2 regions of the Psychrobacter sp. P11G3 genome follow, and region 1 is predicted to be linked to the other one. Evidence: predicted binding sites of a transcription regulator. Region 1 holds the regulator's gene; the other holds the start of a gene.
The links. Region 1 encodes PhoB, which activates phosphate uptake and scavenging genes when phosphate is short. Its sites were predicted from a motif close to TGTCATNAANCTGTCATAA; they were not measured.
Positions count from the first base shown of each region.

Region 2: AK824_RS10000 (porin) is a predicted target of PhoB. The motif match lies at 1,738-1,756, and genes of this name have one in related genera.

Region 1 is NZ_CM003596.1:2,912,850-2,917,264, forward strand. It holds gene AK824_RS11765 (M23 family metallopeptidase) at 100-690, shown strand; gene phoR (phosphate regulon sensor histidine kinase PhoR) at 798-1,889, opposite strand; gene phoB (phosphate regulon transcriptional regulator PhoB) at 1,948-2,652, opposite strand; gene dtd (D-aminoacyl-tRNA deacylase) at 2,765-3,217, opposite strand; gene asd (archaetidylserine decarboxylase) at 3,331-4,167, shown strand; gene AK824_RS11790 (HD domain-containing protein) at 4,262-4,415, opposite strand, start outside.
Region 2 is NZ_CM003596.1:2,488,657-2,493,071, reverse strand. It holds gene AK824_RS10005 (malate synthase G) at 1-1,283, shown strand, start outside; gene AK824_RS10000 (porin) at 1,894-2,943, shown strand; gene AK824_RS09995 (CTP synthase) at 3,139-4,415, shown strand, end outside.

The sequences.
Region 1 (4,415 bases):
ATGGGGGTAAAAACGATAGATAACAATGCGATACATACGTTATCAGACGAAGCTTTTATAATAAATTTTCAAATGACATCAAATATATATGAGACATCAATGCTAGCAGATGGAAACAACCAGCCTCCCAGACCTTCTTTTTTCAGTCGTTTAATAAGCCTATTGATTAAGGCTACTGTATTGCTAGCACTGTTATTTGTCTTCGATAAACTACTACCTAGTATTAGCCAACAAACGCAGTCATTTGTGGTTGCCAAATGGCAGCAACTGAGTCTATTGCAACAAGAACTGCCGACCGAAAACAGCTTACCCAGTCCACTACCAGAACGAAACCTGACAGACACTTGGGGTGCAGCACGTAGTCAAGGCCGCTCCCACGAAGGCATCGACATCTTTGCGCCGCGCAATACTCCCGTGCAGTCGACCACGCAAGGCGTAGTAAGCAAGGTTGGTGAGAACACATTGGGTGGACGCGTGGTTGTGGTGGTAGGGCCTGGTGGCGCAGGACATTACTACGCTCATCTAGAAGACTATGCTGACATCTCTCCCAATGATTGGGTCAATCAGGGCGACGTGATAGGTTATGTGGGTGATAGCGGTAATGCAAAAGGAACACCGACACATGTACACTATGGTATCTATATTAATGGCAGTGCGGTCAACCCTTATCCGCTTTTGCAAAAGGATTAACGGATACAGAAAAGTATGTCGTTAACCTAATTTGAAATAGCACTGAGCTGATATTAGTTAAAAAACTTAAGCCGAGAAACGCACGCTAATACAGACCAGAAATCATATTAATTGGCTGTGACGGATCTGACGTAGTTTGAGGGGAATACCACACTAAATGTCGACCCTTCCCCTTCTACTGAATCGATTTGCAACTGCGCTTCGTGCTGGTGCAATACGTGTTTTACAATCGCTAATCCCAACCCTGTACCACCTGTTGCACGGCTACGACCTTTGTCGATACGATAGAAACGCTCTGTCAAACGGGCGATATGTTCTGATGCAATACCGATCCCATCATCTTCGACCGCGAAACGGCAACCATCAGACGTCCTTGTCCAGCTGATAGTGATATTGCCGCCCTTTGGCGTATATTTGATTGCATTGATTACTAGATTGGATAGCGCACTATTCAAGTACATCTCTGACCCGTACAGCCCATCATAGGTATCTATATGCAAATGAATGATGTGTTTATATGCTTGGTTGTAGGCCTGTGCGTCGTCGTAGATGTTGGTCAGTAGCTTAGTCATATCTATATAATGCAGCTCGTGTGACTCTTCAATTTCAATCTTAGACAGTAGCAATAAATCATTCACGATTCTGTTCATACGGGCTGTTTGCTGCGTCATCAGCTCAAAACCGCGACGCCATTGCGGCGGCATATCTGGCTGATCGGAGAAATTCTCCAGATAGCCCATCATCACAGTCAATGGTGTTCTAAGCTCATGCGAGACATTCGCCACAAAATCCTGCCGCATCTGCTCTAAGTGCCGCAGGCGGGTCACATCATATACAAACAGCAGTTTTTCATCACCGAAAGGCGTCAGTTCGCACTTCAAGTAGCGACTAGGATCTCGCCATGATTCTATATGGACGCCATCGTTAGGTATCGTTGTACCTTCATAATACTGGCGGAACTCAGGTACAGTAATAAAGTCAAATATGTTCTGACCTTTATCTTCTGGCTGTAGCAGCAATAAGTCTTGCGCCGCCTGATTCCACCATTCTAGGCCGTCATTATTGTTGAGCAAAATCACTGCATCGCGCAGGGCTCGTAGTGCACTACCGATTTTTTTGAGTTGCTCTGCTGTACTTTGAGTAGATATTTGCTCTAGTAAAGCTGATTGCTCACTTTGTGCTGGCGCTATCTTGTCCATTTCTTATCCTTACCACTATCCGCGGCCTTTATATTGCTGCGGCATTATTTGTACAAGATTAACTTGGCTCAATCAGGCTAGAAAATCGGTAGCCTGTCCCACGTACCGTCTGTATCAATGTATCACAGTCATAAGGTCGCAGTAATTTTCGTAGACGTTTGATATGCACATCGATGGTTCGGTCTTCGATATATACATTGCCGCCCCATACTTGATCGAGCAGCTGCGTTCGTGTATAGGCGCGCTCAGGGTGACTCATAAAAAATGCCAATAGGCGATACTCTGTGGGCCCAACATCAACGATTTTACCTGCAGCTGTCACGCGCTGACTCTTAGTATCTAGACTTAACTGCCCAATTTCGATAGGTTTGTCGCTACTCATCGCGCTACTGCGGCGTAGTACGGCTTTGATTCTAGAAATCAGCTCACGAGTCGAAAAAGGCTTGGTCATATAATCATCTGCACCTGCATCAAGACCATGCACCTTACTGTCTTCTTCACTTTTTGCTGTTAGCATAATGACTGGTATTTCAGAGAGCAGCTCATCGTTTTTGAGCATACGACAGAAATCCACACCGCTCTTGTCACCCGGCAACATCCAGTCTAACAGTATCAGTGACGGCCTATGATCGACCACTTGCTGATGCGCCTCTGACACATCTGCCGCTTGCAAGCTATCAAACCCAGCCATCTCTAGCGTCATGACAACCATTTCACGAATCGCAGGCTCATCTTCAACAATCAAAATTTGCTCATTATACATAGGACATTCTCGGTGTTAGAGGACAAAATCTAGCATGTAAAAAGGCGATATATACTCACCAGTCTCTACCTATTAAACGGATTAATTATGACAGCTTGATGACACTCTAAAATCAGATTTCTAGTAAAAAATTGAGCGGCCCATCATTAACGCTCGACACTTGCATATCCGCACCAAACTGACCAGTTGCCACATTTGGATGCTTAGTTTTGGCATAATCGACCAACTGTTCAAATAGCGCTTGCGCCGCAGCAGGTGCCATCGCACCACCAAAGTCTGGTCGGCGTCCTTTGTCTGTTTTTGCCATCAAGGTAAATTGTGAAACTAATAATAGCCCACCAGCAACCTGCTGAACGTTTTTATCCAGTTTACCAAATTTGGCCGGATCATCGTCATTTTCAAAAATGCGATAGGTCAGTATTTTGTCAATCATACGCTGGGCAGCGGCAAAATCGTCTTCGTGCCCTAAGCCAACATATGCCAATACCCCATGCTCAATCTCGCCGATACACTGCTGATCGACGACCACACTAGCGTGCTTCACCCGTTGTATGAGTGCTTTCATTTACTAATTCCTTAACAGATTATGGCCATACAATAATATGCTGTCCATGATAAAATACCGTCATTAACTTAACTATTATTTCTTATATTACACCTTATTTTGGTAGCCTTATTATGAATGTATTTACCACCTTACAACAGCTTGTGCCGCAGCAAAAGCTCAGTAAAGTCGCTGGACGTTTGGCCGCCAGTCGCCACCCTTATGTCAAACGCACCTTTATCCGTAGCTTTGCCAAAGCTTATAATATCAGCTTAGACGAGTACGAACGCCAAAGCCTAAACGCTTATGAGAGTTTTAATGACTTTTTTACCCGCGAGTTAAAAGAAGACGCTCGTACTATCGACGCCACTGCAAATGGTATCGTGAGCCCTGCGGACGGTATTATCTCTCAGCTAGGACAAATCGAAGACCATAAGCTATTACAGGCAAAAGGTCGTCACTATGATGTCGGCCAACTGCTTGCTGATAGTGAAGATGGCAGTTATTTCGCTGATGGTAGTTTTGCGACTATCTACTTAGCGCCTAGTAATTATCACCGTGTACATATGCCGTTTACTGGCACGTTGACCAAGACTCGCTATGTACCTGGCACCCTGTTTTCGGTCAACAATACTACGGCGGCTAACGTGCCAGACTTGTTTGCGCGTAATGAGCGTCTGGTCTGTATGTTTGATACCAAGTATGGCAAAGCAGCTGTCGTAATGGTTGGTGCTATGATCGTCGCTGGTATTGAAACTGTCGCCACTGGCAAAATTGCTCGTACTGACGACATATTCGAGTCCGATCATGATATGCAGTTTGCAGCAGGCGAAGAGCTTGGACGCTTTTATTTGGGCTCAACGGCTATCGTGGTATTGCCAAAAGCAGCAAAGGCTGACTGGCTAGATAGTATGCAAGCCAATAGCATCGTGCAAATGGGTCAGTTGCTAGGAACGGCAAACGCCCAATAACGTGCTTGTATAAAAGTACTGAAAATATCAGCCCAGTTAAGCGTAAATCATCATGCTTTATTGGGCTTTTTTTATGCCTGTTATTTATGCAGATTTACGCATCAATCAGCCATCCTTGATGAGTTGCATAATCAATATTTTTTGTCAGCCAATCATGAATAGGAGGGAAGCTGTCTTTGATAAATGCATGAGCCCCCGCCACCTGCGAGCGCGTAACGCCAAGCTCAATCCACGTTTTACCGTTGGTA
Region 2 (4,415 bases), 420 kb from region 1:
TACAGGAAACCTTTGAAAAAGGCGGCAAAACGCGTACACGTAAGCAAAACCCAGATCGTGAATATAACACGCCAGATGGTGGCAAGCTGATCTTGCCAGGTCGTTCGTTATTATTAATTCGTAACGTCGGTCACTTAATGCAGAACCCTGCCATCTTAGTTGATCTAGATGATGGTCAAGAGCAAATATTTGAAGGCTTGATGGATGGTTTAATCACGCCACTCTTATCACTTAATGATATCAAAGGCAAAAACGAGCTATCAAACTCGCGTCAAGGCTCAATGTATATCGTGAAGCCAAAAATGCATGGTCCTGAAGAAGTCAAAATGGCCAATGACTTATTTAATGCATCTGAAGACCTGTTAGGTCTAGAGCGCAATACGCTCAAAATCGGCATCATGGACGAAGAGCGCCGTATGACGGTCAACTTAAAAGAAGCAATCCGCCAAGCCAAAGAGCGAGTTATCTTTATTAACACCGGCTTCTTAGATCGTACTGGTGATGAGATGCATACCAGCATGAATGCAGGTCCATTTGTACCAAAAGGCGAGATGAAGTCGCAAGCATGGCAGCCTGCTTACGAGCAGTGGAACGTCGATATCGGTCTAGAGACAGGCCTACAAGGTCGCGCACAAATTGGTAAAGGTATGTGGGCTAAGCCTGATGAAATGAAAGAGATGATGGATACTAAGGCCGCTCATCCTGAGTCTGGTGCTAGCACTGCGTGGGTACCATCACCAACGGGCGCTACCTTGCATAGCATACACTATCATCAAGTGAGCGTGGCTGATGTACAAGATACGCTAAAATCACGCGAGCGCGCTAGCTTGGATGACATCTTGACCATCCCATTAGCAAAAAATACCGACTGGACTGATGAAGAGAAGCAGCAAGAGCTTGAAAACAATGCTCAAGGTATCTTGGGTTATGTCGTACGCTGGGTAAATCAAGGCGTTGGTTGCTCCAAGGTGCCTGACATCAACGATATCGGTCTCATGGAAGATCGTGCTACTTTGCGTATCTCAAGCCAACATATTGCCAACTGGTTGCATCATGGTGTGGTTAGTGAGCAGCAAGTGATGGATACGATGAAACGTATGGCCAAGGTCGTCGATGAACAGAATGCAGGCGATGATGACTATCAATCAATGGCAGATAACTTCGATAGCTCTTACGCGTTCAAAGCCGCCTGTGATTTAGTCTTTAAAGGACGCGCGCAGCCTAGTGGTTATACTGAGCCATTGTTGCATCAAGCACGTTTGGATCTCAAAGCAAACGCTTAGAACAATAGACCAAATATGACATGTATCTAAGCATACTTGATGAGTAAGTATGCCAGTCAGTCTTGCTCATTTGTAACTGATAAATTTGCTCAAATAGATTATTAACTTCTTAATTAGCACTATTTATTTTTTAGTAAATAGCGCTTTATTTTTGAATATTATTCGATGTTTATTATAAAAATTTAAGAATATTAGTAATCATATTAACCAATATTATTCGTATCTAATTGAGTAAGTGGAAGTTTTTTAACAATCGTTCAAATAAAGTAAAGTATCTGTTATTTGATAATAGATGTATCGAAAAGGCAAAAAAATATGTTGCAAATTATGTCAAAGTTGTTATGCTTGTACTCGAAGTATGAGTTTGGTAACGGATGTTACGCAATGGAAGGATAAAAACTAAAGATTACATGGCAGTTACTTTTTTAATCCCAGTTATGTAAATCATGGTTTTTTTCATCTTACTGTAATAGAACTTCGCCACACTTGTTTCTGACTAATCTCGGTAGCCAGTTACACATTATATCTTTGAGGATTTGTGACGATACCATTATGGGCGCCAGCTAATAATAGCTTGCTCATTACTACAATTGTAAAGTGGAGATACCCCATGAAAAAACTACTTTTAGCTACAGCAATCGCAGCCCTATCTGTATCTGCAGCCAATGCAGCACCAACCGTTTATGGTAAAGCATTTGTCGGTATGGACTACGTTAATTTAGATGATGAGACTCGTACTGATGACGATATGGACGCCGTCCAAATCAACTCATATTCTTCACGTCTTGGTTTCAAAGGTTCTGAAGCAATTACTGCTAATACTGATGTAATCTATCAGTACGAAGTGGGTATCAATATTGATGGTAATGCAGGTGATGATAACAATATTGCATTCAAAAGCCGTGATACTTTCTTAGGCTTGAATAATGATAACTATGGTGAAATCCGCGTTGGCCGTAATACATCAGTTGTTGATTACGTAAATAACGTTGTGACTTCTGGTAGTGGTTTTTGGGATAACCTAGGCTCAAATCAGCTTGAAGAAAATGAAAACGGCTATAATATGACTGATAGCGGTCGTATTAACAATTCAGTTATCTGGAAAGCTCCTAAATATAATAACCTACCATTAGATGTTGCACTTATGTATAGCGCTGATGAGTCTTTTGTCTCTGATAGTGGTGATCGTAATAATGGCTTTGCTGCTGCAGCAATGTATGATGCCGGTACTGGTGTTACATTTGGTGTTGCTTATGATAAAGATGTTAACCTTTCTGGCGATTTAATTCGTGGTACGGCTACTGTTGATCTAGGCAAGTATATGGCAGCTCCTGTAGTACTTGGCGCTCTATATCAAGTAGCTGATTTTGATAGTGATGCAGCTAACAGAGGCGATGATAAAGAAAAAGGTCTAGTTGTTAGTGCTAAGATGGGCCTAAATAACTTCGCTAAGCCAGCTGCTGTTTATATTCAATACAATAACACTGACAACTTGCTTGGCTTTGATGAAGCTGATTCTGATCAAATCGTAGTTGGTGGTGAATATGCTTATAAGCCTAATATGATTGCTCATGCTTATGTTGGTCAAAACTCAGCTGACCTTGGTGGTGCTGACTACGATCTACTCGCTATCGGTGGCGGTTTAGAATACAAATTCTAAATTAGATTGTCTTATAAGTTATTTATAAAGACTCATCCTTCGGGGTGAGTTTTTTGTTGCGTAGCGTTTTAATAATAGAAAAATGTTTGCTACCAGCACGAAAATATAAGAGTTTCAGACAGTTTGCATTTTTGCCCTATATTTTGTGGCGTATTTTTAGTAAAATCCTTCTTTACCAATTACCGACAGAGTACTATGACCAAGTTTATATTCGTGACCGGTGGGGTAGTGTCCTCACTAGGAAAAGGTATCACCGCAGCTTCTCTTGCAGCGGTCTTAGAAGCACGTGGCGTGACTGTCACGATGACCAAAATGGATCCGTATATTAACGTTGATCCAGGTACAATGAGCCCGTTTCAGCATGGTGAAGTATTCGTTACTGAAGATGGCGCAGAGACCGATTTGGATTTGGGTTATTACGAGCGCTTCTTGCGTCACTCAAAAATGAGTAAGAGTAATAACTTTACCAGTGGCCGTATTTATCAGAACGTGTTGAATAAAGAACGCCGTGGTGAATATCTAGGCGGTACTGTACAGGTTATTCCACATATTACTGATGAAATCAAAAACAAAATCCTTGCCAGTGGCGAAGGGTATGATATCGCTATTATCGAAATTGGCGGTACCGTTGGTGATATCGAATCACTTCCGTTTATGGAAGCCGTACGTCAGATGCAAGTAGAGCTTGGCCGTAATAGAGCCATGCTAATGCATCTTACTTTAGTACCGTATATTGCTAGTGCTGGTGAGACCAAAACCAAGCCGACACAGCATTCAGTGAAAGAGCTACGCTCTATTGGCCTACAGCCTGATATCCTAATCTGCCGCTCTGACCATCATATCTCACAAGACAACCGTCGCAAGATTGCGCTATTTACCAACGTTGAAGAGCGTGCGGTCATCATGTGTGAAGATGCACAGAGTATCTATCAGATACCGCGCACATTACACGAGCAAGATCTTGATGATTTAATCTGTGAGCGTTTCGGTCTTGATGTGCCTGAAGCTGATTTGAGCGATTGGGACAAAGTAGTTGAAGCACAGTTGAATCCAGAAGGAACAGTGACTGTTGCGATGGTCGGCAAATACGTCGAGCTTCCAGATGCTTATAAGTCTATCAATGAAGCATTGCTACATGCAGGTATCACGCATAAAGTAGACGTGAAGATTGACTATATCGATGCTGAACGTCTAGAAGATGATGATACTTTGCTTGCGCAGCTAAACGATGCTGATGCTATCTTAGTACCAGGCGGTTTCGGTGAGCGCGGTACGATGGGCAAGATAAAAGCCATCACTTATGCTCGTGAAAACAACGTTCCGTATCTAGGCATTTGTCTTGGTATGCAGTTGGCAGTAATTGAGTATGCACGTAACGTACTTAACATTAATGCCAACTCTTCTGAGTTTGATCGTAAGACAGCTGAGCCTATCATTGGTCTGATCACTGAGTGGTTAGATGAGCGCGGCGA